4 regions of the Mesorhizobium sp. CNPSo 4689 genome follow, and region 1 is predicted to be linked to each of the others. Evidence: predicted binding sites of a transcription regulator. Region 1 holds the regulator's gene; each other region holds the start of a gene.
What was found. The regulator PhoB, encoded in region 1, activates phosphate uptake and scavenging genes when phosphate is short. The targets are predictions, from matches to a motif close to TGTCATNNANCTGTCAT.
Positions count from the first base shown of each region.

Region 2: the regulator PhoB is predicted to act here: its motif matches at 2,106-2,122, upstream of AC04SI_RS23260 (bifunctional 2',3'-cyclic-nucleotide 2'-phosphodiesterase/3'-nucleotidase).
Region 3: the regulator PhoB is predicted to act here: its motif matches at 4,392-4,408, upstream of AC04SI_RS02600 (ceramide glucosyltransferase).
Region 4: the regulator PhoB is predicted to act here: its motif matches at 3,318-3,334, upstream of olsB (l-ornithine N(alpha)-acyltransferase).

Region 1 covers NZ_JBWLUZ010000003.1:455,944-461,840, reverse strand. Annotated here, with positions in the region: gene AC04SI_RS07345 (ROK family protein) at 1-1,139, shown strand, start outside; gene phoB (phosphate regulon transcriptional regulator PhoB) at 1,203-1,892, opposite strand; gene phoU (phosphate signaling complex protein PhoU) at 1,909-2,619, opposite strand; gene pstB (phosphate ABC transporter ATP-binding protein PstB) at 2,658-3,482, opposite strand; gene pstA (phosphate ABC transporter permease PstA) at 3,497-4,813, opposite strand; gene pstC (phosphate ABC transporter permease subunit PstC) at 4,810-5,897, opposite strand, start outside.
Region 2 covers NZ_JBWLUZ010000022.1:39,402-45,298, forward strand. Annotated here, with positions in the region: gene AC04SI_RS23260 (bifunctional 2',3'-cyclic-nucleotide 2'-phosphodiesterase/3'-nucleotidase) at 23-2,002, opposite strand; partial or broken gene AC04SI_RS23265 (NAD(P)/FAD-dependent oxidoreductase) at 2,144-3,411, opposite strand; gene AC04SI_RS23270 (5-formyltetrahydrofolate cyclo-ligase) at 3,586-4,248, shown strand; gene AC04SI_RS23275 (Lrp/AsnC family transcriptional regulator) at 4,389-4,862, opposite strand; gene ald (alanine dehydrogenase) at 5,021-5,897, shown strand, end outside.
Region 3 covers NZ_JBWLUZ010000001.1:564,768-570,664, reverse strand. Annotated here, with positions in the region: gene AC04SI_RS02615 (ABC transporter substrate-binding protein) at 1-502, opposite strand, end outside; gene AC04SI_RS02610 (2'-deoxycytidine 5'-triphosphate deaminase) at 599-1,693, opposite strand; SAM riboswitch at 1,777-1,854, shown strand; gene AC04SI_RS02605 (O-succinylhomoserine sulfhydrylase) at 1,909-3,096, shown strand; gene AC04SI_RS02600 (ceramide glucosyltransferase) at 3,137-4,285, opposite strand; gene apaG (Co2+/Mg2+ efflux protein ApaG) at 4,516-4,908, shown strand; gene AC04SI_RS02590 (Hsp33 family molecular chaperone) at 4,996-5,897, opposite strand, start outside.
Region 4 covers NZ_JBWLUZ010000004.1:435,051-440,947, forward strand. Annotated here, with positions in the region: gene acuI (acrylyl-CoA reductase (NADPH)) at 1-851, shown strand, start outside; gene AC04SI_RS09745 (response regulator) at 932-3,223, shown strand; gene olsB (l-ornithine N(alpha)-acyltransferase) at 3,398-4,273, shown strand; gene AC04SI_RS09755 (MmcQ/YjbR family DNA-binding protein) at 4,242-4,640, shown strand; gene AC04SI_RS09760 (trimeric intracellular cation channel family protein) at 4,644-5,276, opposite strand; gene AC04SI_RS09765 (TetR/AcrR family transcriptional regulator) at 5,391-5,897, shown strand, end outside.

The DNA of each region.
Region 1 (5,897 bases):
CCACTGGCCTCAGCCATTCGACCATTTCGGCGATCTCCTCCGACCTGATCCAGGAAGGCATCCTGACCGAGAGCAAGCCCAGCGAAGCGGCTTCGCTGAAGCGCGGCCGGCCACAGGTCGGCCTCGGCCTCAATCCGGAAGCCACCGCGGTGATGACCGTGGTGCTGTCGCTCAACTTCCTCTCCGTCGCCGTCATCGATTATGCCGGGCAGGTCATTGCCGAAGAGCAACGCCGCCTGGACACGCTGACCATGCCGCGCGACGAGCTGATCGGCGAATGCACGGCGATAGTCCGGCGCCGGTTCGAGGATCCCGATCTCGATGTCCGCAGCGTCGCCCGCATCGCGATGGGCATCCAGGGCATCACCGACACCCATGCCCGCGCCATGCTGTGGTCGCCGATCACGTCGCTGACCGACATCCCCTTTGCCGACATTCTGGAAGGCGAGTTCGGCATTCCCGCTACCATGGAAAACGACTGCAACATGATGGCGGTGGCGCTGCAATGGCGCGATCCCGAACGCTACCGCGACGATTTCATCGCCATCCTGCTCTCGCACGGCATTGGCATGGGGCTGGTGCTGAAGGGCGAACTGTTCACCGGCACTCATTCGTCCGGCGGCGAGTTCGGCCACATGATCCACCGGCCGGGCGGCGCGCTCTGCCGCTGCGGACGGCGCGGCTGCGTCGAAGCCTATGCCGGCAACTATGCCATCTGGCGCAACGCCAGGATGATGAGTGAGGATGCCGAACCGACCGATGTCGGCGACGCCGACATGCGCGCGCTCGCCGCCCGGGCGCGCGAGAGCGACGGGCCGGAGCGCGAAGCCTACCGCAAGGCGGGCGAGGCGCTCGGCTTCGGCCTTGGCAGCCTGTTCGCGCTGATCGATCCCGCACCCGTCGCCATGGTCGGCGTCAGCGCCGCCGCTTTCGATCTGATCGAACCGGCGCTGCGCGAGGCGATTGCCCAGACCGCCGGCGGCCAGCACTCGAAATCGATCTCCTTCGACACCGAGCCGAATGAGTTGCCGCTGATCCGCGAGGGCTGCGCCATGCGCGCGCTTGGCTTCGTCGACCAGGAGATTTTCGCGCCGGGCGTCCAGCAGCGAACGGGTTCGGCAGGAAAGAACGTGGCTTGATCGCGACTTGAGATGTGTTGAGGCCAGGCCGCGCCGTTCGCAGGCCTGAATATCAGCACATACCTAATCTTCCCGGATCGCGTATCCTGCCCCGCGGATGGTGCGGATGACGTCGGGCATGCGGCCATTGTTGACCGCCTTGCGCAGCCGGCCGACATGCACGTCGACCGTTCGCTCGTCGATATAGATCGTCTCGCCCCAGACATTGTCGAGCAGCTGGCTGCGCGAGAACACCCGGCCCGGATGCCGCATCATGAATTCGAGCAGCCGGAACTCGGTCGGCCCGAGCCTGATCTCGCTCTTCTTGCGGTAGACCCGGTGCGACTCGCGGTCGAGCACGATGTCGCCGACCTTGAGCATGCTGGACAGCACTTCCGGCTTGGCGCGACGCAGCAGCGCCTTGACCCTGGCCATGAATTCCGGCGTCGAGAACGGCTTGACCAGATAGTCGTCGGCGCCGGTGGAGAGGCCGCGCACGCGGTCGCTCTCTTCGCCACGCGCCGTAAGCATGATGATCGGCAGCCGCTCGGTCTCGGGCCGCATCCTGAGGCGCCGGCAAAGCTCGATTCCGGAAACCGCCGGCACCATCCAGTCGAGCACCAGCAGGTCGGGAACGTTTTCCTGCAGGCGGATCTCGGCTTCGTCGCCGCGCGTCACCACCTCGACCTGGTAGCCTTCGGATTCCAGATTGTAGCGGAGCAGCACCCCCAGCGGCTCCTCGTCCTCCACCACCATGATGCGTGGCGCTATCATCAGTCGGTTACCCCTGTCATGCAGCCGGCGCGGACATCGCTGTCTCGTCTTGCTTGGGACGATTGGCTGGCAATTGCGAGCCTGTCAGCACATAGTAGGCGTTCTCGGCGATGTTGGTGACATGGTCGCCAATGCGCTCCAGATTCTTGGCGCAGAACAAGAGATGCGTGCAGGCCGTGATGTTGCGCGGATCTTCCATCATGTAGGTCAGCAGCTCACGGAACACCGAGGTGTATTTGACGTCGATGCGCTCGTCGTCGTTCCGAAGCTTGGCGAGTGCCGCGGCGTCTGCGGCGGCGTATTCCTCGATCACCCCTTGCACCTGGACCAGCACCAACTGCGCCATCACATCGATGGAGTGCGACAGGTCGCGCGGCGTGACGCTGAGGCCGACGGTGCCAACGCGCTTGGCGATGTTCTTGGCAAGGTCGCCGATGCGCTCGAGATCGCCGGCCATGCGGATAGAACCGACCACCGCGCGCAAATCGTTGGCCATCGGCTGGCGCTTGGCGATCAGCGTGATGGCGCGGTCGTCCAGCTCGCGCTGGCGCGCATCCATGATGGCGTCGTCGGAGACCACCCTCTGTGCCAGTGCATTGTCGGAATTCAGAAGGGCCTTGGTCGCCCCGCCGACCATCGCGCCGGCCAGTTCGCCCATGTCGGAGATCAGCTTGCTGATCTGCCCGAGATCCTCGTCGAAAGAGGCGACGGTATGATGTTCACCCATGATCCTGTCCTCGTGCCTGAAAGTTGCCGCCGGACCACTCAGCCGAACCGGCCGGTGATGTAGTCCTGCGTGCGCTTGTCGTCGGGGTTGGTGAACATCTTGTCGGTGGCGCCCTCCTCGACCAGATAGCCGAGGTGGAACATGGCCGTGCGCTGCGACACACGCGCCGCCTGCTGCATCGAGTGCGTGACGATGACGATCGTGTAGTTTTGACGCAGCTCGTCGATCAGCTCCTCGACGCGGGCTGTGGCGATCGGGTCGAGCGCCGAGCAGGGCTCGTCCATCAGGATCACTTCCGGCGACACGGCGATGGCGCGCGCGATGCACAGGCGCTGCTGCTGGCCGCCGGAAAGGCCGGTGCCGGGCTCTTGCAGACGGTCCTTCACCTCGTTCCAGATCGCCGCCTTCTTCAGGCTCGATTCGACGATCTGGTCCATGTCGGCCTTGCGCTTGGCCAGCCCGTGGATGCGCGGACCGTAGGCGACGTTCTCGTAGATCGACTTCGGGAACGGATTGGGCTTCTGGAACACCATGCCGACGCGGGCTCTCAGTTCGACGACGTCGATGTTCTTGTCGTAGATGTCCTCTTCGTCCAGCGTGATCTTGCCGGTCACCCGCGCCGAGTCGATGGTGTCGTTCATGCGGTTGAGGCAGCGCAGGAAGGTCGACTTGCCGCAGCCCGAAGGGCCGATCAGCGCCGTCACCTGGTTGAGGCGGACGTCGAGATTGACGTCGAACAGCGCCTGCTTGTCACCATAGAACACGCCGACCTTGTCGCCGCGCATCTTGATCACTTCGTTCGACTTGGCGTTCATCTTGTCGCCCACTGCATTTTCGAGGGACTGTTCGGTCATGATGTTCATACAGATACCTTCTTTTACCAGCGCCGTTCGAAGCGGCGCCGCAGCACGATCGCTGTGATGTTCATGGCCATGAGGAAGACGAGCAGGATGATGATGGCGCCCGACATACGCTCGACGAAGGCGCGTTCGGCCTCGTTCGCCCACATGTAGATCTGCACCGGCAGCGCGGTGGCCGGATCGAAAGGCGTCGTCGGATAATCGGCGACGAAGGCCACCATGCCGATCAGCAGCAGCGGCGCGGTTTCACCGAGCGCACGCGCCAGACCGATGATGGTGCCGGTAAGGATGCCGGGGGCGGCAAGCGGCAGGATGTGATGGAACACCATCTGCATCTTGGACGCCCCAAGGCCGAGCGCTGCCGAGCGGATCGACGGCGGCACAGCGGCAAGGGCAGCGCGCGTCGCGATGATGATCGTCGGCAGTGTCATCAGCGTCAGCACCAGTCCGCCGACGAAAGCGGCCGAGCGCGGCATGCCGAGGAAGTTGATGAACACGGCAAGTCCGAGCAGGCCGAAGACGATCGACGGCACCGCCGCCAGATTGTTGATGTTGACTTCGATCAGGTCGGTGAGGCGGTTCTTCTTGGCGAATTCCTCAAGATAGATCGAGGCGGCGACGCCGATCGGCAGCGCCAAAAGCAGCACGATCACCATCATGTAGAACGAGCCGATGATGGCCACGCCCATGCCCGACGTTTCCGGGCGGCTGGAGGCGCCATAGGAGAACAGGCCGGTGTTGAAATGCTCGGCCATCACGCCGTCGGCCTTGAGCTTGTTCATCCAGGCGATCTGCTGGTCCGAGACCTTGCGGCGCGATTCCTCGACACTGAGGTCGATCTGGCCCTTGAAGGCGGAGTCGAGATTGGCGGCGGCGAGGATGTTGACGTCGCGCGTCGTGCCGATGACCGACGGGTCGGCGGCGACGATGTCGCGCAGCTGGACGCGGGCGCCTTCCGACAGGAAGCCCTTGAGCTTCATGACCATCGGCTTGTTGCTGGGATCGATGCCGAGCTTGGCGATCAGCGCGCGTTCGGCGAGCTTGGGATAATTTGCCTTGATCAGCACGCTCGGATCGGTGGCGCGCTTGTTGGACGGATCGATCAGCTTCTCGTCGAAGGTGATCGGCAGCGTCACCGTCGTCTGCCAGAAGGCGGTGTAGCCCTTCGAGACGATGGTGATGAGCATGATGGCGAGGAACGCCAGGCCGACGGAAATCGCCAGCCCGCCATAGATGCGGAAGCGGCGTTCGGCGGCGTAGCGGGCTTTCAGGCCGATATCGCGGCGCGGATGAGCCGCCGCCCGGACCATAGTATCCATGGGAATGTCGGTCATTCGTACTGCTCCCGGTATTTGCGCACGATGTACAGCGCGACGATGTTCATCACCAGCGTCAGCGCGAACAACGTCAGGCCGAGCGCGAAGGCGACCAACGTCTGTGGCGAATTGAACTCGAGATCGCCGGTAAGCTGGTTGACGATCTTGACGGTGATGGTGGTCATCGCTTCGAACGGGTTGACGGTGAGGTTGGCGGCGACGCCGGCCGCCAGCACGACGATCATCGTCTCGCCGATGGCGCGCGAAGCGGTCAGCAGGATGGCGCCGACGATGCCGGGAAGTGCGGCCGGCAGGATCACCCGCTTGATCGTCTCGGAGCGCGTCGCGCCGAGGCCGAGCGAGCCGTCGCGCATGGCGCGCGGCACCGCGGTGATGATGTCGTCGGACAGCGAGGACACGACCGGGATCAGCATGACGCCCATGACCAGGCCGGCAGTGAAGATGCTCTGGCCCTGGATGAAGGGCGAGCCGCCGGTCAGCGCCGCCGAGAGATCGCGCAGGAAAGGCCCGAGCGTGACGACGGCGAAGATGCCGTAGACGATGGTCGGGATGCCGGCGAGCAGTTCAAGCGCCGGCTTGACCACCCCGCGCACCTTGGGCGTTGCGTATTCGGCCATGTAGACAGCCGACATCAGCCCGACCGGCACCGCCACCAGCAGGGCGACGGCGGCGATGTAGAGCGTGCCGGCGAGCAGCGGGATCAGGCCGAACTGGCCCTGGCTGCCGCCGGAACCGGCGGCGGCAAAGCGCGGATCCCATACCGTGCCGAAGAAGAAGCTCATCGGCGACACGCTTTCGAAGAACTGGATCGTCTGGAACAGCATCGACAGCACAATGCCGACTGTGGTCAGGATGGCGATGGTCGAGGCCGCGAGCAGACCCCACAGCATCAGCTTCTCGACATTGTTCCTGGCGCGCGCCCGCGGCGCGATCTGCCTCAGCGCATAGAGGGCGCCGGCAATCGACAGAGCGAGGGTGACGACCGCGCCGAACAGTCCAAGCATGCCCTGGACCTTGTTCGTCTCGACGGCGATCGGGATCATGTAGTCCTGTGTATCCGATGCCAGCGCCACGCCCTTGG
Region 2 (5,897 bases), on a different contig from region 1:
TGGCCGCCGGCTGAGCGCTGCTTCAAAGTGCGATGCGGTATTTGGCAAAACCTGCCTCGCCCTCGGCTGCGGGCTCGATCTTCAGCGACTTCACTTCAGCGATAAAATCCTTCGCCTTGGGTCCGGTCTCGAACACGACGCTGGTTCCAGTCAGCGGCGCGAACGACCAGTTGTCGTCGGCGGATGGGTTTATCGTGCCTTCGCTGATGATGTAGCGCACGATCACGTCGCGGTTGGTGTCCGGCGCCTCATAGATGATCTTCGAGGCATTGATGCCGGGGAAATTGCCACCGCCGCCGGCGCGGTAATTGTTGGTCGCAACGACGAATTTCGCTGCGGGATCAATTGGCTTGCCGTCGAACATCAGATCGACGATGCGGTTCGATCCGGCATTCGCCAGACCACCCTTGGCATCGTATTTCGGCGGCTGTGACAGGTCGATCTTGTAGCTGACGCCGTCGATCACGTCGAAATTGTAGGACGGGAAATCGGTATTGATCAGCGGCTCGTCCGCTTTGCCCGCCTCGATCCGGTTGAAGATGCCGGCCGACATCTCCAGCCATTCCTTGACTTGCGCGCCGGTGATTTCGACGGCTCGCACGGTGTTCGGGTAGAGATAGAGGTCGGCGACATTCTTGATGGCGATGTCGCCCACGGGAACGTCGGTATAGTAGTCGGCGCCGCTGCGCCCACCGGCCTTGAAGGGAGCCGCGGCCGACAGCAACGGCACGTCCTTCCACTGCGTGCTCTTCAATATGTCCTTGAGATACCAGCTCTGCGCCTGGTTGACGATCTGCACCGACGGATCGTCGGCGACTAAAGCGAAATAGGAATAGAGCGGCGCCGACGTCTTGCCGACCGGACGGCGCACATAGGCGAGCGTCGCCTCATGATCCTGCTCCAGCGCCGCGATGATGCGCTTGTCGTCGCTGACTGTCGCCTTGTTCTTGTTGTCGACCCGCTCGTAGATCGGCCGCGCCTCCGACGTCGCCGAAACGACCCGCCATTTCGAGCCGTCGCGCTCCAGCAAAAGATCGATCAGGCCCATATGCGAACCCCAGAACCCGCCCATCACGGCAGGCTTGCCCTGCAGCGTGCCCTTTTCGGTGTCGACGGCCTCGAGCGATTGAAAGTCCTTCTTGCCGGGGAAGACGAGATGCTGGTGGCCGGTGAACACGGCGTCGATACCTTCGACGCCGGCGACGAAGAAGGAAGCGTTTTCCATCATGTCGCCTTGCTTGACATCGATGCCGGAATGCGAAAGCGCAATCACGATGTCGGCGCCCTGCTCCTTGATTTCAGGCACCCAGGCCCTGGCCGCGTCGACGATATCGCGCGTCTTGACGTTGCCTTCGAGGTTTTTCAGATCCCAGACCATGATCTGCGGCGGCACGAAGCCGATGATGCCGATCTTGATCGGCTGTTCGGCGCCGGAGCCATCCTTGATCTTCCTGTCGAGGATCACGTACGGCTTGAGGTAGAGCTTGTCGTCGCGCGGATTGGTGGCGAGCTGGGTGCCGCGGATCAGGTTGGCGCAGACGAACGGGAAATTGGCGCCGGCCAGCACTTTGTCCAGGAACGACAGGCCGTAGTTGAACTCGTGGTTGCCGAGCGTCGAGCATTCGTAACCGAGCAGGTTCATGCCTTTCATGATCGGATGCAGGTCGCCGTCCTGCATGCCCTTCTCATAGGCGATGTAGTCGCCCATCGGGTTGCCCTGCAGCAGGTCGCCATTGTCGATCAGCATCGAGTTGACCGCTTCCTTGCGCACGGCATCGATCAGAGAAGCCGTGCGTGACAGGCCCATCGTGTCGTTTGCTTTGTCGGCGTAGTAATCATAGGGCAGCACGTTCACATGGATGTCGGTCGTCTCCATGATCCTGAGATGCGCCTGGTTGGCCTGAGCGCGGGCTGAGAACGGGTGCAGCATGATCAGCGCCCCGGTTGCGGCGGCGCCCGCCAACAGCGAACGGCGGGAGACAGGGTGAAGCAGTTGGGACATTGTTTTTTCCTGTTTCGACAGTGCGACAAGCCCTACCCCCGAAGCGAAAGCTTCGCCCCGAAATCCGCCTATGTCCATCTGGAATCCAGTCGATCAGCAAAAGGTGACGGGCGGATGAAACGGCCTTCCCACCAGGCAAGGTCAGCCCTTGTCGTCGTCGCCCTGGGTGATCAGCCGCGCACTGCGCTGGCCGGTCGCATAAATCCATAGCCAGCTAAGCGAAACCGCCAGCCGGTTGCGAAAGCCGATCAGGAAATAGATGTGGGCGATGCCCCACAGCCACCAGGCGGGCCGGCCGGTAAGCTTGATCCAGCCGAAATCGATCGCCGCGGCACGCTTGCCGATCGTCGCCAGATCGCCGTCATGCTTGTAGCGGAACGGCCGCGGCGTCGCGTTGCCGGCAAGCCGTGCCTTGATCGTCGCGGCGACATGCCAGCCTGCCTGCTTGGCGGCCGGCGCCACGCCCGGCACCGGCTTACCATCCGGCCGCAACACATGCGCTGCGTCGCCGATGACGAAGATCTCCGGGCTGCCCGGCACCGTCAGGTCGGGCTCGACGAGCACCCTGCCCGCCCGGTCCGCAGCCGCCCCCAGCCATTCGGCGACCGGCGAAGCGGCAACGCCTGCCGCCCACAGGATTGTCCGGGCCGGCAGGACTGTGTCGCCGAAGACGACGCCCTCGGCGTCGCAGCGTGTCACCGCGCGGCCAAGTTCCACCTCGACGCCAAGGCGCTCGAGCGCCTTCCTGGCATAGTCGGAAAGTTCAGGCGCGAAATTGGCAAGGATGCGGTCGCCGGCCTCGATCAGCACCACGCGCGTCTGGCGCGTGTCGATGTTGCGGAACTCGCCGCGCAGCGTGTCGCGCGCGAGCTCGGCAATGGTGCCGGTTCCAGTTCCACGCCGGTCGGCCCGCCACCGACGATCGCCAGCGTCAAAAACGCCTTGCGCTTCTCCGGATCGGTTTCCCGCTCGGCCTGCTCGAAGGCCAGAAGGATGCGCCGCCGAATGGTGGTTGCGTCCTCGAGCGTCTTCAGCCCAGGCGCAAAAGGCTCCCATTCGTCATGGCCGAAATAGGCGTGGCGGGCGCCGGTGGCGAGTACCAGCGTGTCGTAGGCGACCGCGCTGCCGTCGTCGAGCATCACGCGCTTGCCGGCGCGGTCGACGCCACTGACATTGGCGAGCAGCGTCGTCACGTCCTTGCGCTTGCGCAAGAGATGGCGGATCGGCCAGGCAACCTCCGAAGTCGCCAGCGCCGTGGTCGCCACCTGATAGAGCAAGGGCTGGAAAAGATGGTGGTTGCGCTTGTCGATCATGGTGAGGCGCACCGGCACACCTGACAGCGCGCGGGTGAATTCGAGGCCGCCGAACCCCGCGCCGACAACGACGACATGATGGCTGGCTTCGTTCATCTCATTCACCCCCATGAGCGCGTAAATTCACCGGCTTGGATATAGGGATTTTTGTGCACTGCAACAATGCCTAGCCTGCCCGGGAGCCGCCGCTCGATGTCGTGAATGCACATGCCGGCCGGCTCATGCCGGGTATAGCCTCACCGGACTGGATGACGGGGAGTGAAGTGAAGCATGGCTAACGATCGTGACGGCGAAGGTCCGGCGCAGTATTCCTCGCCGCCCTGCTTCATGCACGAACTCGATCCGGAATTCCGCGCTCCTCTCACCGACTGGACCGATGTGCGGCGCTGGCGCAAGGCCGAGCGCGAGCGGCTGATCGCGGCCCGGCTGGCGGTTTCCGCAGACACACGCATGGCGATGTCGCAGCGCATCGCCGAAGGCCTCGACGCCATGATCGGCGACATTGCCGGCCGTCTGGTCAGCCTATACTGGCCGTTTCGCGGCGAGCCGGATTTGCGCCCATGGATGGCGTCCATCAACGAGCGCGGCGGCCGCACGGCGCTGCCCGTCGTGATCGAGAAGGGACAGCCGCTGGTCTTTCGCGCCTATGTCCCTGGCGACCGGCTGGAGAAAGGTGTCTGGAACATCCCGATCCCGGCCGAAGGCGATCCGGTGCTGCCGGACATCGTCATCTCGCCGATCGTCGGCATCGATCCCCAAAACTATCGCCTGGGCTACGGCGGCGGCTTCTTCGACCGCACGCTTGCCGCGATGCCGTTCAAGCCTTTGGTCATCGGCGTCGGCTACGAACTGCAGCGCATCGCCACCATCTACCCGCAACCGCATGACATCCCGATGGACCGGGTGGTGACGGAGGCTTTCAAGGCTAGCTAGGATGTGTTGAGATTCAGGTCAGGCCGAGTCGAAAATGGTGGTTTCCGAGAACCGGAGCGGAGCGTACTTAAAGTACGTGAGCACCGGAAGCGCAGGAAACCAGCATTTGCAGGCCGGCATCACCTGAATATCAATACAGCCTAAGCCATTTCCGGTCTCAGCCCCACTGTCGTCCTGTCGACGATCTCGCGCAGGGCGAAGGATGAATTGATCTTCGTCACATGCGGCATGGCCGACAGCCATTCCTTGTGGATGCGCTCATAGTCGACGAGATCCTTGGCTGCGATGCGCAGGATGTAGTCGTACTCGCCTGACATCAGGTGGCAGGAAAGCACGTTCGGGCAGCGCTTGATCGCGGCTTCGAAATCCGACAGCGTCTTCTCGAATTGCCCCGACAGCGATATATGCACGATCGCCGTCATCTGGTGGCCCAGTGCGGCATTGGAGAGCCGCGCGTGGTAGCCGCGGATGGTTCCGGATTTCTCCAGATTGTCCAGCCGCCGCGAACAGGCCGACTGCGACAGGCCGACCTTCTCGGCAAGCGCGGCGTTGGGTATCCGGCCATCCTTCTGCAAAGTCTCCAGAATGGCGATATCAATCCTGTCGAGCGGCATTCTTCGGGATTCCTTCGAAGATCCTGATATTTAGCGCAACGATTATCGAAACGCGCAGGTCAGCGCAAGCGCATTCGCAAACACCTGCGCAACGATTCGTGGTTCACTCACTTCATACAGGGAACGCGCCCTCAAAAGGGCCGGATCAGGAGAAGAAAATGCGCGTCGGCTGCCCCAAGGAAATCAAGAACCACGAGTACCGCGTCGGCCTGACGCCGGGCTCGGTCCGCGAATATGTCGCGCATGGCCATGAAGTGCTGGTCGAGACCGGCGCCGGTGCCGGTATCGGCGCCGACGATAACGCCTACCGCGCCGCCGGCGCTACAATCGCCAAGACGGCGGCCGACGTGTTCGCCAAGTCGGACATGATCGTCAAGGTCAAGGAGCCGCAACCCAACGAGTGGGTCCAGCTGCGCGACGGCCAGATCCTCTACACCTATCTCCACCTGGCTCCGGATCCGGAGCAGACCAAGGGCCTGCTCGGCTCCGGCGTCACGGCAATCGCCTACGAGACCGTGACCGACGACCGCGGCGGCCTGCCGCTGCTGGCGCCGATGTCGGAAGTCGCCGGCCGCCTGTCGATCCAGGCCGGCGCCACAGCGCTGCAGAAGGCCAATGGCGGCCGCGGCGTGCTGCTCGGCGGCGTGCCCGGCGTTCTGCCCGGCAAGGTCACCGTGCTTGGCGGCGGCGTCGTCGGCCTGCATGCCGCCAGGATGGCGGTCGGCCTTGGCGCGGACGTCACCATCATCGACCGCTCCATCCCGCGCCTGCGCCAGCTCGACGACCTGTTCGCCGGCCGCGTCCATACCCGCTACTCGACCGTCGAGGCGCTGGAAGAAGAATGCTTCTCGGCCGACATCGTCGTCGGCGCCGTGCTGATCCCGGGTGCCGCCGCGCCCAAGCTGGTGACGCGTGAAATGCTCTCCGGCATGCAGAAGGGTTCGGTGCTGGTCGACGTCGCCATCGACCAGGGCGGCTGCTTCGAGACCTCGCACGCCACCACCCATGCCGAGCCGACCTACGAGGTCGACGGCG
Region 3 (5,897 bases), on a different contig from region 1:
TCGGGTAGAGCTTGGCTTCGGCGCCGGCCTTGCCGTAGACATCCTGGGCGAAATCGGCCTGGGTGGTCGATGCCTGGGCGCCCACCGTCTTGCCGGCAAGGGCTGCTGGGTCGGTCGAGGTCAGCTCGCTGTCCTTCGGAGCGACCAGCGCAAGCGGCGTCGTATAGTATTTGTTGGTGAAGGCGACCTGCTTCTTGCGTTCCTCGGTGATGCTCATAGAGGCGATGATGGCGTCGAACTTCTTGGCCTGGAGGGCGGGAATGATGCCGTCCCAGTCCTGGGTGACGATTTCGCATTCGACCTTCATCTGCGCGCACAGCGCATCGGCGATGTCGACGTCGAAGCCGACGACCTTGCCGTCCGGAGTGATGGTGTTGAACGGCGGATAGGCGCCCTCGGTGCCGATCTTCAGTTTCTCCGCTGCCTGCACCGGCAACGAACCGGCGCCGAGCGTCAGCAGGGCAGTTGCGGCTGCCGACAGGATCCATCTCGAGATTTGCATGGTCTTCCCCTTTATTTCCGTCACCTCGACGGGCTGAGGCACAGCCAAGCATGGCACGCCCGGTCAGGCAAGCACGGTCTGGCGGTGGCGGAAAGATCAGCGCGCGGCGCGGAAATGCTTGGATAGTTTCAGGCCCTGGGCCTGGTAATTCGAGCCGAGATCGGTGCCGTAGAGCGCCTGCGGCCGTTTCAGCATGTGCTCGTAGACCAGCCGCCCGACGATCTGGCCGTGATCGAGGATGAAGGGCACTTCATGGCTGCGCACTTCGAGCACCGCCCGGCTGCCGGTGCCGCCGGCCGCCGAATGGCCGAAGCCCGGATCGAAGAAGCCGGCATAGTGAACGCGGAATTCGCCGACCAGCGGGTCGAAAGGCGTCATCTCGGCGGCATAGAGAGGCGGCACATGCACCGCCTCGCGCGACACGAGGATGTAGAACTCGTCCGGATCGAGCACAAGTTCGCCGGCGCCGCTCTTGTAGAGCGGCTCCCAGAAATCGACGACGTCCTGCGCGGCACGCTTGTCGACATCGATCAGGCCGGTGTGGTGCTTGCCGCGATAGCCGACCAACCCGTCCTTGTCGCCATCGAGATCGATCGACAGTGCAATGCCGCCGCCGGAAATGTTGGGCGGCTCGGTGGCCACCAGCATCTCGGCATGATGCAGGTCGCGCAATTCGCTTTCCGACAGCAGCGCGTTGCCGGTGCGGAAACGGATCTGCGACAGCCGCGAGCCGGCGCGTACGACGATCGGAAAGGTGCGCGGACTGACCTCGAGATAGAGCGGACCATGATAGCCGGCGGCGATCTTGTCGAACTCGTGGCCGCGATCGGTCATCACGCGGGTGAAGATATCGAGCCGTCCGGTCGAGCTCTTCGGATTGGCGGAAGCAGAAATGTCCGACGGCAGCGCCAGGCTTTCCAGCAGCGGCACGATGTAGACGCAGCCTGTTTCCAGCACCGCGCCCTCGGTGAGGCTGATCTCGTGCAGCTGCAGCCGCGCGAGCTTGTCGGCGACCTGATGATCGGGGCCGGGTAGGAAGGAGGCGCGCACGCGCCAGGCCTTATCGCCGAGCCTGAGATCGAGGCTGGCCGGCTGGATCTGGTCCGCGTCGAGAGCGCGCGGCGACTTCAGCGCGCCTGACTGGAAGAGCGCGGAAATGTCCTGATCGGGAAGAATGCCTGTTCGCCGCAAAGGCTGGCTCCGCTGCAACACCGCTGGTACAAACCTCTTAATCAAGCCGGCAATTGACGCAAGCGCGGTGCGGGTCTAAAGGGTCGTTATCCCGTGGTGATTTGGCCGGTCGGCTTGCAGCCACGTTAAACAAGTCGCTAAAGGACCGTTGGCCGCAAGGCCGTATGGACCGGTTGCGACTTTCGCGGCCGGTTTTTTGTGTTTGGGACAGAGCAATGACCAAGAAGCGCGACTGGAAACCTCAGACGGCACTCGTGCATGGCGGGACCTTGCGTTCCGGCTTCGGTGAGACCTCCGAGGCGATGTACCTTACCCAGGGCTATGTCTACGAGACGGCACAGGCCGCGGAAGCCCGCTTTAAGGGCGAGGAACCCGGCTTCATTTATTCGCGCTATGCCAATCCGACCGTCGACATGTTCGAAAAGCGCATGTGCGCGCTGGAAGGTGCGGAGGACGCGCGCGCCACCGCCTCCGGCATGGCGGCGGTGACGGCAGCCCTTCTGTGCAGCGCCAGGGCCGGCGACCATATCGTGGCGGCGCGTGCCTTGTTCGGCTCCTGCCGCTGGGTGGTCGAGACGCTGGCGCCGAAATACGGCATCGAGGCGACGCTGGTCGACGGCACCGACATCGCCAACTGGGAAAGGGCGGTCAAGCCGAACACCAAACTTTTCTTCCTCGAAAGCCCGACCAACCCGACGCTGGAAGTGGTCGACATCGCCGCCGCCGCTGCGCTCGCCAATTCGATCGGCGCCAGGCTGATCGTCGACAACGTCTTCGCCACGCCCTTGCAGCAGAAGCCGCTGCAGCTCGGCGCCCACATCGTCGTCTATTCGGCGACCAAGCATATTGACGGCCAGGGCCGCTGCCTCGGCGGCGTCATCCTGTCGGACAAGAAGTGGATCGACGAGAATTTGCACGACTATTTCCGCCACACCGGCCCCAGCCTGTCGCCCTTCAACGCTTGGACGCTGCTCAAGGGGCTGGAGACGCTGCCGCTGCGGGTGCGCCAGCAGACGGAAAGCGCCGGCAAGATCGCCGACTTCCTCGCCGAACGCCCGGAAATCGCCCGCGTCATCTATCCGGGCCGGGCCGACCACCCGCAGGCCGATATCGTCAGGAAGCAGATGACGGGCGGCTCGACGCTGATCTGCCTCGACGTCAAGGGCGGCAAGCAGGCGGCGTTCGCCTTCCAGAACGCTTTGGACATCGTGCTGATCTCCAACAATCTCGGCGACGCCAAGAGCCTGATAACCCATCCGGCGACGACGACGCACAAGAACCTCAGCGACGAGGCGCGCGCCGAACTCGGCATCGGCCCGGGCACGCTGAGGCTTTCGGTCGGACTTGAGGATGCGGACGATCTGCTCGCCGATGTCGAGCAGGCGCTCAAATCAGCCAAGTAAAGGGTTCAGACTGCGATTTGGACAAACGCCTGAGCGTTGCTCAGGCGCCCTCTTCCAGTTCGGTCATCGCCTTGGTGCGGATGGTCATCGCATTGCCGCGCCAGTCGACGGCGCCGCCGAGCCAGCCGCGCGCCCAGATCGCCGGCAGCATCACGTCGCGCACCATCATCGCCGGGATGATGCGCGGCGACAGGTACCAGCCCTTGGCCCAGGCCAACGCGCATTCCGGCACATAGGCGAGCGCCAGGACGCAGAGCGCGGTGAGCGGCAGACTGATGCCGGCACCGGCGGCCGCGACCAGCGCCAGCACCAATGGCACGGCCACGCCGGTCAGGATTTCGGGAGCGAAGAACAGCGGAAAGGTGACGCGGCGCAGGCGCGCCCAACGGGCCTGGCGCGACCAGATTTCGCCGAGACGGCGCTCACCCAGAGGCTGCTCGAAAGGCGAAGCGACAAGATTGACGCGCAGCCCCAGCCCGTTGACCAGCTTGGTCGCGGCGGCGTCCTCGGCGATCTCGGCGGCCAGCGCGCGGATGCCGCCATTGGCGTCGAGCACAGGCTTCTTCCACAGCATGCTCTTGCCCTGGGCGAAGCCGAGGCCGAGCGCCTCGCCGGTATACTGCCAGCGCGCCTGCAGCGTGTTGAGGAAGGCGCATTCGACCTCGGCCCAGAAGCCGTCCGGCCGCGAGCCGACCGGGGTCGAGCAGACAAGGCCGGTGTCGGGCCGCCACGCCGCCATCAAGTGCTGGATATAGTCCCTGGGCATCAGCACGTTGGAATCGGCAAGGATGACCCAGTGGTGGCGCGCCGCTTCCCAACCCTTGACGCAATTGTTGAGCTTGGGATTGGCGCTGATGCGGTCGTCACCGACCAGCAGCCGGGCCGGCACCTTCGAAAATCGGACGATCGCCCTGTTTATCAGCTTGACCACCGGATCGTCGGCGTGGGCGACGCAGAAGATCAGCTCGTAGCGCGGCCAGTCGAGCGAGAAGGCGCGCTGAAGCGTTTCTTCGGTGAACGGCTCGACGCCGCGCGAGGGGATGACGATCGACACCGGCGGCGCCTTGCCGGGGGGCCGCGCAAGCGTGCGCGGCCGCTTCAGCCTGAAGGCCGCAAGCAGGATGCCGGCGAGATTTGAAAGAATGAGGGCTGTCGAAAGCACGGCGGCGGCGATGACGATCAGTTCCATCGAGATCTGGTCACTCCGGAAAAGCCGGCCGGAAGATGGCCGTTTTGAACAGGTCGACAGAGCGCTTGAGTCGCCCGGCACGGTCCGTGCACACCATCATTGTCATGTGTCACTCAAATGACATTGTTTGGCGGCAGGTGCGCACAAAGACGGAAGAGACAGGCGCCGCGCTCCGTTGACCTAGTCAAAGAGTGCACCGAGACTTCCGCCAGGACTGTTTGGAGTAGCTCATGTACCGCGCCATTACGCGCAACATCGAAGTGCAGGTCAGGCCGTTCTATCTCGAGGATCGCTCGGATCCGTCGGAGAACCGCTATGTCTGGGGCTACCACGTGACCATCGACAACCAGTCGGACGAGTTCGTGCAGCTGATGTCGCGCTATTGGCACATCACCGATGGCACTGGCCGGGTCGAGGAGGTACGCGGCGCCGGCGTCGTCGGCGATCAGCCCGAACTCAACCCCGGCGACAGCTACCAATATACGTCCGGCTGCCCGCTCTCGACGCCGTCCGGCATCATGGTCGGCCATTACACGATGCGCAACAAGCGGGGCGAGACGTTCGACATCGCCATCCCGGCGTTTTCGCTGGATCTGCCGGGCACGCGCAGGACGGTGAATTAAGGGAGCAAGCGGTCTAAAGTTCGCGCCGCCCCTCATCCGCCTGCCCGGCACCTTCTCCCCGTATAGTGACGGGGAGAAGGAGTTACGTCACTGAGCCGCCGCGAATTCCGCCGGGTCGAAGTCGTACTGCGTCGAGCAGAACTCGCAGGCGACATGGATGCCGCCATCCTCGGTGCTGTCCTTGATCTCCTGCGCCGAGAAGCCTTCGAGGATGCCGCGGATCTTCTCGCGCGAGCAGGAGCACTGGTCGGCCACCGGCACGCCGCCGAAGACACGTACGCCATGCTCGTGGAACAGCCGGTAAAGCAGCCGCTCGGCGCCGACCGTCGGATCGATAAGCTCGGTCGGCTCGATGGTGCCGAGCAGGGCCAGCAGCTCCTGCCAGGAATTATCGACCGGGTCATGGACCTCGTCGCGCGGATCGCCGTCGCCGCCGGAAATGTCCGGCACGCGCATGCGCTCCGGCGACTGCGGCAGGAATTGCGCCAACAGACCGCCGGCGCGCCATTGCTCGCGGGGACCACCGATGCCCGGCGTCACCAGCTTGGCAACCGAAAGCCTGAGATCGGTCGGGATCTGCTCCGACTGGCGGAAATAGGTGCGCGCGGCCTCTTCCAGCGTCTCGCCGTCGAGCTGGACGATGCCCTGATAGCGCTGCGTGTGCGCGCCCTGATCGATGGTCAGCGCCAGCACGCCGTTGCCGAGCAGCGTCTGTTGCGAGATTTCGCCGGCAGCCGTCAGCGCCTCGAGCCGGTCGGGGTCGAAGCGTGCATAGGCCCGCAACGCGGATGGCGTCGAAAAATCCGCCACCAGCATGTCGACCGGCCCGTCGGTGCGGGTCTGCAGGATGAACTTGCCCTCGAATTTGAGCGAGGTGCCGAACAGCACCGTCAGCACGCAGGCTTCCGCCAGCAGGCGGGCGACCGGCTCGGGATATTCGTGGCGTCCAAGGATGGCGTCGAGCATCGGCCCGAGCTGGACGGTCCGGC
Region 4 (5,897 bases), on a different contig from region 1:
GGCTGGCCATCACCGGCAAGGCGCCGGTCATCCGGCGCTGGCCGCTGGTGCCGGGCATCGATTTCGCCGGCACCGTCGTCTCCTCGTCCCATGCCGACTGGCGCAAGGGCGACAAGGTCATCCTAAACGGCTGGGGCGTCGGCGAGACGCATTTCGGCGCTTACGCCGGTCGCGCCCGCGTCAACGGCGACTGGCTGGTGCCGCTGCCTGAGGGCATGAGCCCGCATGATGCGATGGCGGTCGGCACGGCAGGCTATACCGCCATGCTTTGCGTCATCGCGCTCGAGCGGCACGGCATCGTGCCCGATCGCGGCCCGGTGGTGGTGACCGGTGCCGCCGGCGGCGTCGGCTCGGTCGCGGTCTCGCTCCTGTCCAGCCTCGGCTACCATGTCATCGCCTCGACCGGCCGTAATGCCGAAAGCCCCTACCTGATCGATCTCGGGGCTGCCGAAGTGATCTCACGCGATGAGCTTGCCCAGCCGGCAAAGCCGCTGGCCAAGGAGCGCTGGGCCGGCGGCGTCGACGCGGTCGGCAGCCATACGCTGGCCAACGTGCTGTCGATGACGTCCTATGGCGGCGCGGTTGCCGCCTGCGGGTTGGCCGGCGGCATGGACCTGCCTGCGAGCGTCGCACCCTTCATCCTGCGCGGCGTCTCATTGCTCGGCATCGATTCAGTCATGGCGCCGAAGCCGGTCCGACTCGAGGCATGGCGCCGTATCGGCACCGATCTCGACCATAAGAAGCTCGCCACGCTTTCCACGACCATCGGTTTCGACGGTATTGTCGCGGCCGCGCGCGACATCGTCGACGGCAAGATCAGGGGCCGCGTCGTGGTCGATATGCAGCGTTGACAAGGCAAAACGGCGCGATCGCTAAAATTCGAACGATCCGCCGCAGTCTTCCATAATCTCTCTGTGGCAAGGCTTTCCGCATGATCGCGGAATCCGGCATCAGAGCTCCGAGCAGTGCCGAAGGCGTCGACGGGCCGGGCCCCGAGGCGCCAAAGCGGCTGCTTATCGCACCGCCGCCGCTGGCACCCGCATCGCCGCCGGCCAACCCCGAAGGCCTGCCCTTCCTGACCATCGTCGCCACCGCCGTGTTGGCTGGACTGGCTCACCTGACCGGCGCACCGATCTTCGTCACCATCGGTTTGCTAGCGACCGGCCTGGCCGGTCTCGGCATGCACCTGCGAGCCAAGCGCAATGAACGCCGCACGGCGGCCCTGCTCGACGAGACCGCCGCCCGCAGCCGCGCCGAGATCGAGACGCTGGCCGACCGCATGTGGGAGATGCAGGAGAGCGAGGAGCGCTTCCGCGGGCTGATCGACGCACTCGGCGATCTCGTTGTCCATCGCGATCGCGACGGCAACATCGTCTTTGCCAACAAGGTTTTCGCCGATCTCGTCGAGATCGACCAGCGGCACCTTGCCGGCAAGACCTTGTCCGAGCTTGGCATCGATGTCGGCATCGTTCCCGACGCCGCCTTCTCGGATCACGAATGCCTGAGTTCCACCGACGTCGCAATTCGCACGCCGAGCGGCCCGCGCTGGTTTTCATGGATCGAGCTGTCGGTACGCGACAAGGACAACGGCACCGTCTCCCATCGCGCGATCGCCCGCGACATCACCGCACGCAAGCGCGCCGAATCCTCGCTGATCACCGCCCGCGAGCGGGCCGAATATGCCAGCCAGGCGAAGTCGCGCTTCCTGGCCACCGTCAGCCACGAGATCCGCACGCCGATGAACGGCATCATGGGCATGGCCAAGCTCCTGGTCGACACCGATCTGTCGCCCGAGCAGCGGACCTATGTCGGCGCCGTCTCGACCTCGGCCAGCGCCCTGCTGGCGCTGATCGAGGACCTGCTCGACTATTCCAAGATCGAGGCCGGCCGTTTCGACCCGGAACCGCAGCCGACATCGCTGCGCGAGATCGCCGACAACATCATCGAACTCATGGCGGCGCGCGCCTTCGGCAAGAACATCGGGCTTGGCTGCTATGTCGAGCTCGACGTGCCGCAGATGATCACCGCCGATCCCGGCCGGGTGCGCCAGGTGCTGCTCAACCTCATCGGCAACGCCATCAAATTCACCGACACCGGCGGCGTGCTGGTGAGCGTGGCGCGGGCGCGCACCGAGACCACCGACCGTATCTGTTTCACCGTCACCGACACCGGTCCCGGCCTGCGCGAGGAGGACATGGAACGCATCTTCGAGGAGTTCGAGCAGTCCGACGGCACCTCGACCCGGGTGCATGGCGGCGCCGGCCTCGGCCTCGCCATCTCAAGGCGCCTGGTCAATGCCATGGGTGGCTCGATCTTGGTGTCGAGCCGGCTTGGCGAGGGATCCGAATTCGTCTTCGAGCTCCCCGCCACTGCGGCAACCGAGCCGCCGCAGAACCGGCAGAGCATCCTGGCCGGCCGCCGTGCCGTGATCGTTTCGAAGAACGCCATCGAGGCGGACGCCATCGCCCGCACCATCCGCGCCCATGGCGGCGCGGTCGATCTGGCGACGACGCTTGCCCAAGCGACACCTTTCGCCGCCGGCTGCGACGTGCTGCTGGTCGATGCGGCGATGGAAAACAGCGATGGACGCCTGCTCAAGCGCTTGCGCCAGAACGGCTTTGCCGATTGCGAGGCGATCACGCTGATCGCGCCGACCGATCGCGGCATGCTTGGCGAGTTCCGCGCCAATGGCTATGCCACCTTCCTGGCCAGGCCGGTGCGCGGCGAGACGCTGCTGCGCGTGCTGTTGACCAGCCATGCGCCGGTCCTGCCCCAGCCGAAATCGGACAAGCACGGCGCCCCGCCCGTGCGTGCCGGCGCTGGCCGCCGCGAGCACGGCCTGTCGGTGCTGATCGCCGAAGACAACGACATCAACGCCATGCTTGCCCGCGCCACGCTTCTCAAGGCCGGGCACCGCGTCAAGGTGGTCGGCAACGGCAAGGCAGCCGTCGAGGCCATCACCGATGCCGGGCTCAAGCACCGCTTCGACGTGGTGCTGATGGACCTGCATATGCCGGTCATGGACGGGCTGGACGCGATAGCCGCCATCCGCCGCCATGAAGAAGAGATGGCCGTGCCGCCGGTTCCGATCATGGTGCTGTCGGCCGATAGCCAGGAAAAGACCCGTCACGCGGTGCTCGCCCACGGCGCCAGCGGCTTCGTCACCAAGCCTCTCGACCCCGACGCCCTGGTCCACGCCGTCGAGGGTCAGGTCGCGGCCTGACGCCCGCATCGGCTGTCTCTCATCACGTAAACGTAGCCGGTTGACCGTATTCGCCAGCCGACGAAGTATTGCCCGTCGCGCCGTATCACGGTACTGTCACAATCCTGTTGCACCTACACCGTATCCCCGTGCCAAGAGGGATGGCTCGAAGGAGAATCACTCGTGCATACAGTTATGCCTGAATGTGACACTCGGCCGAACGCCGGCGGCGCCATGCTCGCCGCGCGGACCGCCGATGCCGTCGCAACTGGGGCACCTCTGGGCCGTATCGGCAATCTCGAAGTGCGGTTGGCCCGCAATGCGGCCGAAATCGCCGCCGCGCAGGAAGTGCGCTACCGGGTATTCTATGACGAGCTTGGAGCCAGGAAGGATCTGTTCCAGGCGCAGGATCGTCGCGACGCCGACCGTTTCGACCCGCTCTGCGATCATCTGCTCGTCCTCGACACTTCGCTTGCCGGCCCCGAGCACCGCCGCATCGTCGGCACCTACCGGCTGCTGCGGCAGGAAATCGCGGCGACGGCCGGCGGCTTCTATTCCGAAGGCGAGTTCGAACTGACCAAGCTGATCGCCCGCCACCCCGGCCAGCGCTTCCTCGAACTCGGCCGCTCCTGCGTCCTGCCGCAATATCGCTCCAAGCGCACCATCGAGGCGCTGTGGCAAGGCATCTGGGCATATATCAACCATTACGGCATCGGCGTGATGACCGGCTGCGCCTCGTTCCATGGCGTCGTGCCGGCGGCGCATGCCGAGGCGCTCACCTATCTTGCCCATCACTGCCGCACCGACTCGGCCTGGGATGTCCGGGCAGTCGCCGGCCGCTACTGCTCGATGGACCTGATGCCGATCGAGGCAATCAACGCCAAGGCGGCGATCGCGGCGATGCCGCCGCTGGTCAAGGGCTATTTGCGCGTCGGCGCCCGCATCGGCGACGGCTGCGTCATCGATCACGAATTCTCGACCGTCGACGTGTTCGTGGTCATGCCGGTCAAGGAGATCGGCGCCCGCTACGTCAACTACTATGGCGGGGAAGCCCAGCGCTTCGCCGCCTGAGACGTTGGGCAACGATCTTTCCGGTGCTTTGCAGACATTGCGGCTTGCCGCGCGCGACCTGCCGGACGTCATCGAAAGCACATCCTATGGCACGCCGGCGCTGAAGGTCGGCAAGAAGCTGCTGGCCAGGGTAAAGGATGCCGACACCGTTGTGCTGATGTGTCCGCTCGACGAGAAGGAGATGCTGCTCGAAGCAGCACCGGAAATCTATTTCGAGACCGATCACTACAAGGGTTGGCCGGCGATCCTCGTCAGGGTGCATGTGATTGCACCCGACGAATTGCGTCACCGGCTCGAACGCACTTTTATGGCGCAAGCGCCGAAGGCGCTGCTCAAGGCGTGGCAGGCATCTCGCTCAGCATCCTGATTTTCAGGGGATGTCTTCTGGCCTCCGGCCGGGCCGGCTCTTGTAGGACGGAAAGGTCCAACCGAATTTGAGCGCGCCGCCGCGCACCAGGAACGCCGCGGCAAAGCCCGCCAGGCCGGATGCCAGTGGCGGCAGCCGGGCAAGATCGCCGAGTGTAAACAGCGTGGCACCCGCAAGGGCGGCCGTGACGTAGATCTCCGGCCTCAGGAGCACCGACGGCTCGCCGGCCAGCAGATCGCGCAGGATGCCGCCGAAAGTGGCCGTCAGCACGCCGGTGACAACGGAGACGACCGGCGACCCGGTAATCGCCAGACCCTTGGCCGCGCCCATCACCGAAAAGGCGGCAAGGCCGATGGCGTCGAGCCAAAGCAGCAGTTTCCAGCGCGATTCCACCCGGTGTGCGCTGAAGAAGACCAGCACCGCGACCACCATGCAGATCAGCACATAACTGGAGTTGCCGACCCAGAACACCGGCAGGTTGAGGATGACGTCGCGAAACGTGCCTCCGCCGATGGCGGTGACGCTGGCCAGGAACAGGAAGCCGATAATGTCGAGTTGCTTGCGCGAGGCCGCAAGTGCCCCGCTCGCCGCAAAGACGGCGACGCCAGCATAGTCGAGAAGGTCGATCGGGTTCATGGGTGAATAATGAAATAGTGAGCGGGGAATAGCGAGTGGCCCCCACGAAACTGGATTGACCTTAGGCAAATTAAATGATTGAATAGTTCATTCAAATTTTTCGAGTGAGCGACTATGTCTCCTCGCCGCTACAGCATGGGTTCCCGGACTGTCGCCTTCGCCAAGACGCGGCAGCGGATTCTCGAAGCGACAATCAAGCTGCACACCCAGAACGGGATCTTTGGCACGACTTGGAAGGACATCGCCACGGAGGCCGATGTCGCCGTTGGCACCGTCTACAAGCATTTTCCTACCCTGGATGACCTGGTGCCTGCCTGCGGCGAATTGCTGATGGAGCGCCTGCGTCCTCCGTCGCCCGAAACAGTGACCGAGATAATCGGCGGGGCGACAGACCCAAAAGAGCGGTTACGCCGGGTCGCGAACGCGCTATTCGCCTTCTACCATCGTGGTGGACGGCATCTCGAGAGCGACCTGCGCGAGCGGGAGCTTCCGGCCATGCGGGAATGGGAAGAGTATCTGCGGAACATGGTGGCCGGCTTCGTGCGCGAGGCACTGGCGAAGGACGATCCCGGCGATGATGTCGTTCAGGCAATCAGCTTCCTGTTCGACTTTCCGACGTTC